Regions from separate parts of the Tatumella ptyseos genome, predicted to be linked through region 3. Evidence: riboswitches for the same ligand, from Rfam matches in the RefSeq annotation. Region 3 holds a riboswitch; each other region holds the start of a gene.
What was found. A riboswitch is a leader RNA that binds a small molecule or an ion and turns the genes downstream of it on or off. The one in region 3 is predicted to bind thiamine pyrophosphate.
Positions count from the first base shown of each region.

Region 1: another riboswitch for thiamine pyrophosphate. It lies ahead of thiB (thiamine ABC transporter substrate binding subunit); the one in region 3 lies ahead of QJR74_RS14275 (FAD-dependent oxidoreductase).
Region 2: another riboswitch for thiamine pyrophosphate. It lies ahead of thiM (hydroxyethylthiazole kinase); the one in region 3 lies ahead of QJR74_RS14275 (FAD-dependent oxidoreductase).
Region 4: another riboswitch for thiamine pyrophosphate. It lies ahead of thiC (phosphomethylpyrimidine synthase ThiC); the one in region 3 lies ahead of QJR74_RS14275 (FAD-dependent oxidoreductase).

Region 1 covers NZ_CP130649.1:2,505,327-2,507,527, forward strand. The annotation lists gene QJR74_RS11940 (aspartate aminotransferase family protein) at 1-929, shown strand, start outside; TPP riboswitch at 1,014-1,108, shown strand; gene thiB (thiamine ABC transporter substrate binding subunit) at 1,151-2,149, shown strand; gene thiP (thiamine/thiamine pyrophosphate ABC transporter permease) at 2,125-2,201, shown strand, end outside.
Region 2 covers NZ_CP130649.1:1,901,120-1,903,320, forward strand. The annotation lists gene thiD (bifunctional hydroxymethylpyrimidine kinase/phosphomethylpyrimidine kinase) at 1-197, opposite strand, end outside; gene thiM (hydroxyethylthiazole kinase) at 197-988, opposite strand; TPP riboswitch at 1,022-1,116, opposite strand; gene dsdC (DNA-binding transcriptional regulator DsdC) at 1,235-2,095, opposite strand.
Region 3 covers NZ_CP130649.1:3,022,850-3,025,050, reverse strand. The annotation lists gene rluF (23S rRNA pseudouridine(2604) synthase RluF) at 1-840, shown strand, start outside; TPP riboswitch at 915-1,035, shown strand; gene QJR74_RS14275 (FAD-dependent oxidoreductase) at 1,147-2,091, shown strand; gene thiS (sulfur carrier protein ThiS) at 2,075-2,201, shown strand, end outside.
Region 4 covers NZ_CP130649.1:2,919,169-2,921,369, reverse strand. The annotation lists gene thiC (phosphomethylpyrimidine synthase ThiC) at 1-1,058, opposite strand, end outside; TPP riboswitch at 1,145-1,245, opposite strand; gene rsd (sigma D regulator) at 1,329-1,880, opposite strand; gene nudC (NAD(+) diphosphatase) at 1,977-2,201, shown strand, end outside.

The DNA of each region.
Region 1 (2,201 bases), 520 kb from region 3:
GTGTCGCGAAATCCTTCAGTGGTGGAACAGGGATCATTGTAACTCAAGAGGCCTATCACGGTACCAGTGAGTTAACCTCAGGCGCCTCCCCCGCATTAGGAAGTGGCCAAGCGTTGGCAGCAACGACGCGCGTCGTCCCTGCCCCGGATTTTTATCGTTTAACACCCAGCGATCCAGGCCATTGGTTTGCCAATGAGATCCAAAAACAGATTGATGATATGAAACAAAACGGTATCAAGTTTGCAGGCTTTCTTGCCGATTCGATCTTCTCGTCAGATGGCGTGTTACCCAATCCTCCGGGCTTTCTTAAAGCGGCGATCGATGTCGTTCATAAGAACGGCGGTATTTTTATTGCGGACGAAGTCCAACCCGGATTTGCTCGCACAGGAGATACCTTCTGGGGCTTTGCGCGCCACGGCGTAGTGCCCGACATTATTACCACGGGTAAACCGATGGGGAATGGGATCCCGGTCTCGGCACTCTTTGCGAAAAGTGATGTGCTCGCCTCGTTCAGTGACCATATTCCTTACTTCAATACCTTTGGCGGTAACCCTGTTTCAATGGCGGCCGCACAAGCTGTATTAAAAGTCATTCAAGAAGAGAACTTGCAAGAGCATAGCCGCATGATGGGCGCTCGATTACTCGAAGAGCTTAGCCGCTTGCAACAAAAATATCGCTGTGTCGGCGATGTTCGAGGTGCAGGACTCTTTATTGGCTTTGAATTGGTGACTGATCCGGAGACTAAACAACCGAATAAGGCGTTAGCCCTAGACTTAATCGAGCGCCTGCGTGATCAAGGGATCCTCACGTCAGTCGCGGGTCCTTATGGCAACGTATTAAAACTGCGCCCGCCTCTGGCTTTCCAAGCCGCGGATATCGACTGGTTAGTGGGCGGTCTTGATCGCGCACTGGAACAACTCTGTCCTTAATCGCTCTCGTTCGCGCAGTCAGCCCTGGCTGCGCGTCCTTTCATGATCTTTGCTTTCCTCTTACTCAATAATTGCCTAGAATGCTCAGACTCAACGGGGTGCAGTCACGCACTGCTGAGAAACACCCGTAGAACCTGATCCGGTTAATACCGGCGGAGGGATTTGAGCGCACCTTTCTCAGATCCTTTGCGCCAACGAGCAACATTTTCTAGGAGCGCAAAGTGTTTCCAACTAAAAAGTTTGTTACAGGGTTATTATTGGCCCTCACCGCACTGCCCGCCTTGGCGGCTAAGCCAGTATTAACGGTCTATACCTACGACTCTTTCGCGTCAAAATGGGGACCAGGCCCGGCAATTAAAACCGCTTTCGAAAAACAATGCGGCTGTACATTACACTATGTCACCTTAGAAGATGGTATTTCACTGCTTAATCGCCTGCGAATGGAAGGCGCGCGCAGTAAAGCGGATGTCGTGCTGGGACTGGATAATAATCTATTAGAAAGCGCCACAAAAACCGGCCTCTTTGCCCCTGCTAATATTGATACGCAAAAGCTTAAGGTGCCCAATGGCTGGAGCGATAAGACTTTTATTCCTTATGATTACGGCTACTTTGCTTTCGTTTATAATAAAAAACGTTTAGCTCACCCGCCGAAAAGTCTACATGAGTTAGTCGAAAGCCCTGAAAAATGGCGTGTCATCTATGAAGATCCCCGTACCAGCACTCCAGGACTGGGGCTTTTATTGTGGATGAACCATGTATTTGGCGATAAAACCGCCCAAGCATGGCAGCAGTTGGCGAAAAAGACCGTCACCATCCCTCGCGGATGGAGTGAAGCTTATGGACTATTTTTAAAAGGTGAAGCTGACCTGGTGCTAAGCTACACCACTTCACCGGCTTATCATATTATGGAAGAGCATAATAATGACTATGCCGCTGCGAACTTCTCAGAAGGTCATTATTTACAAGTTGAAGTGGCCGGGCAGCTCGCAAAAAGCCCACAGCCGGCGCTCGCTCATCAATTTATGCAGTTTATACTGTCTGATGATTTCCAAAAAACCTTGACGACGGGCAACTGGATGTATCCGGCTACGCATCAACCGCTCCCCACCGCCATCGAGCAACTTCCGGTGCCTCAGAAAGCCTTACAATACAGTGCGTCACAAGTAGCGGCTTCTCGAGCATCCTGGGTCGAAGCATGGCAGATGGCTGTTTCGCGTTAATGAATCGTTGGCGTCTTCCCGGCAGCTTTGCGGCCTTTCTTATCCTTTTCTG
Region 2 (2,201 bases), 1.1 Mb from region 3:
GAGTCTAACTGCTGGCCAACAAATTCAGCCGTCACAGGAAAAATACCTTGTACACCGCAGGTATTTTGCGCCACTAAAGCAGTAATAACGCTCGCGCCATACCCTCCCAACGCACTGAAGGTTTTTAAATCAGCATGGATCCCCGCGCCACCCGAAGGGTCAGTTCCCGCAATGGTTAGAATATTATAAGGGCTCATTATGCCTCCTTCTGCTGCGCAAGACCGTCTAGTAAATGCAGCGCAAAGGTTCCTGGGCCCGCTGCCTGTCGGGCCGCGAACTCAGCCGCCCGTGATAGCATCCAGCATGCACTTGCCACGTTACTAAGCCTGTCCCCCTCTAACGAGGCGAAAGCCGCACAGAGTGCCGACAATGCACAACCGGCCCCCGTCACCCGAGTCGCGAGCACCGAACCTCCTGAAACCCCAAGGGTCCGATCCCCATCAGTGATCAGGTCCACTTCCCCGGTGACCACCACTATGCCCTCAATCGTTATCGCCAGTTTTTGCGCGGCGTCGAGTGCCTGATCGGCGCTGAGTTGCGTTTCTGGCCCTCGGCCACCCGCCGACTCACCCGCTAACACGCTGATTTCCGAGGCATTGCCGCGAATTACGCTCGGATTTAACGACAGTAATTTGCGACAAAATTCGGTCCGCAGCGTTAAGCCTCCGACAGCCACTGGATCCAGTACCCAAGGCTTACCAAAACGATTAGCATTTTCCGCGGCATGGTAATAAGTAGGGCAGTGTTCATGGTGAAGAGTACCCACATTCACTAACAGCCCATCGGCGATCTGCGCAAATTCTTGGCATTCACTCGGATCAATAATCATCGCTGGAATCGCCCCAGCCGCAAGCAGCAGATTGGCAGTAAAATTTTGTACGACTGTGTTAGTGATACAGTGAATGAGGGGGGGATGCTCGGCAAGCTGAGCGATAGCCTGTTGGGCAATGGCTGCATCAAGCTCAGGTATAGCGGTATTTGTGGGCATATTGTCTCCCACCGGCGGTAGAAAGACAGCCCCCAAGGAGGCGAGTGACTTTCCTACGCTGGCATTATCCAGTTCAGGTAGTACGGGTATTTCTCAGCCTGATTAAGTAGGCACCCCGAGTCGAAGAGAAAGCGTTTCTCTATAACTGACCAGCTTAAGAGATGTTGTGTATCGGTGCAAGGAAACTGTCGTCTGGGGCTGTCGAATAAAATGCGTATAACGTACAAAGCGATCCCCAATCCCGTCTCATCCTATGACACCCGCTTGCTCGGCTATCCACGCCATAAACAGTTTAACCTTAGGCCAATGGGTACCTTGCTGTGTATATAACGCGTAGCCATAAGGGCTTACTAAAATCTTATCGGGAAAGGGGGCCACCAAGTTACCTGATTGAAGACTATCTTCGAGTAAACGCATCCGCCCCATGGCAACGCCACCATGATGGAGTGCGGCGGTAACCGATAACGCCATTTGATCGCAATAGAGATGAGAGGCCGCCGCTAAGCTAATATCGAAGGCCTCTGTCCACTGCTGCCACTCATGGTCACCGCTATTCGTCTCCCATGCTTTATGGTCGTGTAATAAGCGGCATTCTTTTAATCGCTCAGGATGATTCACTAATCCAAACTTGTCAGCATAATAGGCTGAGCAAACCGGTGTCATGGATTCGTTCATCAATGGCGTACAGACAAGCCCGGGTAGATTAAGCTGGCCGAAATTGATAGCAATATCGACGCCGAGCTCATCCAACTGGATAGGGTCATTGCCCGTTGAGAGGCAAACTTCGATACCAGGATATCGGTCTAAAAAATCACTCAGCCGGGGAACGAGCCATGCCTGCGCAAAAGAGGGGCGAGTATAGAGACTCAAGCGCCCTTCTACTCCTTGGTGTTTTAGAGAAAGCAGCTCTTTATTCAGTAAATCGAAAGAATGCGTTATTTTCTGGAAAAGGCGAGCCCCCTCAGTTGTTAAGGTAATTTTGCGGTGCGAGCGAGTAAAAAGCGGCAAGTTGAGCTCATGCTCCAAATGACGAATACGGTGACTGACGGCGCTGGGCGTTAAGCAGAGTATTCTTGCGGCTACAGCAATAGAGCCTTTTTCCGCCACCAAGGCGAAGGTTTGTAAGCGGTTAAGCTGACCTGCTTGAAAACTGTTCAGAATAGTAGCCTCATGATCAACGCCTAGGTTTTATGTGACCTAGGCACTAGGCGGC
Region 3 (2,201 bases):
AAATATATTAGTGAGAGCGGTATTTGCTCTCGTCGCGATGCCGATCGTTACATTGAACAGGGTAACGTCTTCATTAATGGACGACGCGCCGCTGTTGGGGCTCAGGTTTATCCTGATGATAAAGTGATGGTTAATGGTCAGCTGATCGAACCCCGTAGTGAAGATGACTTGATCTTAATCGCGCTCAATAAACCGGTGGGTATCGTCACCACTATGGAAGAGACAGAGCGCGATAATATCGGTGATTTTGTCAATCATAGTAAGCGTGTTTTTCCGATTGGTCGGCTGGATAAAGACTCTCAAGGTCTAATCTTTTTAACTAACCATGGCGATTTGGTAAATAAAATTTTACGTGCCGGAAATAACCACGAAAAAGAGTATATCGTGACGGTAGATAAACCGATCACCGACGAATTTATCCGTGGAATGGGCGCGGGTGTGCCTATTCTGGGAACGGTAACGAAGAAGTGTAAAGTTAAAAAGCTCGATACGCATGTTTTCCGTATCATTCTTGTTCAAGGCTTAAATCGGCAAATCCGTCGGATGTGTACTCACTTTGGTTTTGAAGTGACTAAACTTGAACGTACCCGCATTATGAACGTGAGCCTGGCAGGTATCCCTGTAGGGGAATGGCGTGATCTCACTGATGACGAGTTAATTGACCTGTTTAACCTGATTGAAGATTCTTCATCAGAGGATAAACCGGTTGAGAAAAAACCGGCGAAAAAAGCCCTTAAAAGACCAGATATTGCCCCCCCGGTCATGCCTGCTCGTTCAACGAAAAAGCCGCCCGCACGGCAAAAATTCACTAAGCCGGGGCGTCAAAAGAAAGGACGATAAGTGGATTGGCGTGCCATGCGCTGTGACAGTTCTATATTGGTACTTGACGCGAAGGCTTGCCTCAATTACAACTAAATAAAAGTCGGGGGAGTCTCGCGTAAAGAGACTGAGAGGCTGTGAGCGTATGACGCCGTGCAGCGACCCTTTGAACCTGACCCAGTTAATACTGGCGTAGGAAGACGGGTTGCCGATGAGCAACTTGGCATAGCCCTTAAAGGGTAAGTGTCTTATTCCCTCTGCCTTATCTGGGTCTCTCACTAAGAGGCCATCCATGTATTTTCTCCTCTCTACCACTCAGGCCAGACAATGAGTCGCTGGAGTGTTCTTGGTCGCGGCGTAAGCGGACTCTGCGTAGCAAAACTATTAGTCGAACAGGGCGAACAGGTTGAACTGATCGAGCAGCCTGACTCTCCCACCGCATCATGGTATGCAGGGGGAATGTTAGCGCCTTATTGTGAAGCAGAGAGCGCCCCCAACGAGGTTGTCACGCTTGGGCAGCACTCGCTTGCCTGGTGGCAACAGCGCGTACCTGATGTACAACAGCGTGGAACCTTGGTGGTTGCCCCTGCTAGAGATCAGCAAGAACTTCACGTTTTTGCCAGTAAAACAATCCACCATCAGTGGGTGAAGCCAGAGGAGCTTGAAGCCGAACTTGGCTCACGCTTTGATCGCGGGCTTTTTTTTGCTGAAGAAGGGCACCTCAATCCTCGCCAAGCCTTAGCTTCCCTCGCCCAGCAGTTACAGGAGCAAGGCGTAGTATTTCATTCCTCTCAGCCCAGCGGCAAGATTATTGATTGTCGGGGAATTAAGGCTCGGGCAGATCTATCATCGCTGCGTGCGGTACGCGGTGAAATGCTGCGTTTGCGTAGTGATGAACTCGATTTTTCACGGCCCATCCGGTTATTACATCCTCGATTTCCTTGCTATCTGGTACCACGCGGTGCTGGAGAATTCATGCTGGGCGCGACGATGGTGGAGACTGACGATAATCGTGGTATGAGTGCGCGGGCGGCGATGGAGTTATTGAGTGCCGCTTATACCTTACATCCGGCACTGGCGGAGGCGGAAATTATCGAGACCGCCAGTGGCTTACGTCCGGCTTATCCCAACAATCTCCCCTGTTTTCACTATCAAGACAACCGTTTTTATTTGAACGGTATGTACCGCCACGGTTTTCTATTAGCCCCGATGGTCGCACAGCAACTTGTTGAACAGTTAGCGAAGGAAAAGAGCAATGCAAATCTTACTTAATGGTCAGCCTGTGGTGACCGAGGCAACTGAGTTAGCGGGCCTACTACTCGAACAGCAGATTGATAGTACGGTAGTCGCCTGCGCTGTCGATGGCCAGTTTGTTGCAAAAG
Region 4 (2,201 bases), 100 kb from region 3:
GAGCCACCTCGGGAGACAATACCGGTGAGCCGCTTCGCTGTCATTGGCACATATCGCAATAGCACCCCAGCGTGAATAGTAAAATAATCGACGCCTTGTTCAGCTTGTTCGATAAGCGTATCGCGGAATAGCGGCCAGTCCAGATCTTCGGCGATACCGTTAGCTTTCTCTAATGCTTGGTATATTGGGACAGTCCCGATAGGCACTGGGCTATTGCGTAATAACCATTCTCGAGTCTCGTGAATGTTACGTCCTGTCGAGAGATCCATAATGGTGTCAGCTCCCCAGCGGGTAGCCCAAACCAATTTTTCGACCTCTTCCTCGATCGAAGAGGTAACGGCTGAGTTCCCGATATTTGCATTCACTTTAACTAAGAAATTACGGCCAATAATCATGGGTTCTGATTCAGGATGGTTGATATTGGCCGGTATGATCGCTCGTCCAGCAGCGACTTCTTGGCGCACAAATTCTGCAGTAATTTCTTGTGGAGTCTGCGAGCAGAAAGGTGCTCCGGGGTGTTGTCGTAATAAGTCACCGACGGGAAGTGTCGCTCGCCCCAAGTTTTCCCTAACGGCGATAAACTCCATCTCAGGGGTAATAATACCGCGACGGGCATAGTGTAGCTGTGTGACACAAGCGCCGGCAGCCGCCTTACGAAATTGAAAGGGTTTCTGAAAGCGAATGGTTTCGAGTGTGGCATCGGATAACCGCTGTTGCGTGTAGTCCGAGGCGGTATGCTTGATCGCTTCAGAGTCCATTCGCTCAGCAATCCATGTGGCACGCAGTGGTGCAATCCCATCGTGAACATTGGGGGTGGAGTCAGGATCGCCAAAAGGACCGGAGGTATCGTATATAGGAATCGAAGGATTTTCTTCGTAAACAGAAGCATCACTGTTCAATGTGGGCGAGAGATGGATCATTCTCACTGGTACACGGATATCATCTCGTGGACCGGACAACCATTCTCGCGTGGAGTTGGGAAAGGTTGCACCTGTTAAGGATTGCAGGAATTGTTGCGCTTGTTGGCGTTTTTCACGGCGTGATAGCGTTTCAGACATAGCAGTTTCTCGACATTGAAAGAAAAATGCTTGTCCGGAGTTCGGAAGGAGCAATATACCTTGAAGGTGTTAAAACGGATCAAGGTAGAGGATTGACTCTTGTTCCCTTCGCAGGTACTAACCTGATCAGGTTCCGCGGATCCCGAATTAACGGTCTCAGCCCAGTAGGGCACTCCGACAAGATAAATAAGCTAACTTCGCTTTAAGAGGAGATTCACGATCTCCTTACTGCACCATAACCTTATTCAGAATAATTCACAACAGTAGTCATTAACTGTCTAACGTTCCTGATGTGAGGGAAGGAGAGGGTTTTAACAGGCTCGTTGAAGGTGGCGTACTCGTTAATTCAGATAAATCTTCACGCGAACCGACTAGCTGTGTTGAAAGTAACATTTGATCTTCAAGATCAAACAACGCATCAAGCTGCATACCCACTTCCGAAATTACAGTACGTAATTTAGGGATTTCACCGTTAGCGATAGCGGGTTCTAAATAGGTATCGTACAGCGCAAGTAAAGTTTGAGTACTGTCTTCTAATTGTGGATACAGGGCGCTCAGCAAATTTTGCTGGGCTGGTGAGGCCAGCAATAACTCAATTTGCTGATAGTGTTTAAAGTGTCCAGATGAAAGGTAATCAACAAGGCGCTGACAGAAAGCATCAAGTGTTACTTCATCACAACGTTCACTTTCATTTTTCTGTGGAATGAGTCCAATTAATTGGTAGTAAGCAACCAATAATTCACGGCGGCTAGCCAGCCACTGGTCAATCATTGGGTGGCTTACCGTCATTTTTTCGCTTAAGTTAGCTAGTTTAGTCAGCATGATGGCTGCTCCGAATAAGGTTAGTTAACTAAGCGTAGACTATATTAATGAATTCACCTGACTTTTAGGAGGCATAGCGTGGTTAAATCTAATCAGATGACAGAACAAGAGGGATGGTGGGTGTGTAGCGAAGGTCGGGATCTTTGGCTACCCCAAGGCCAACTTCCTTTTGGAAAGGCCAGCGAACTCGGCCTTAACCCAGAGGGTGCGCGACAAATAGGTGAATATCAAGGGAAACCCTGCTATCTGATTTGCCAACATCAGTCTACCGATATGGAAAGTGTTCGTCGCCTTTTGGGGGATGATAAATTGCTATTTCAG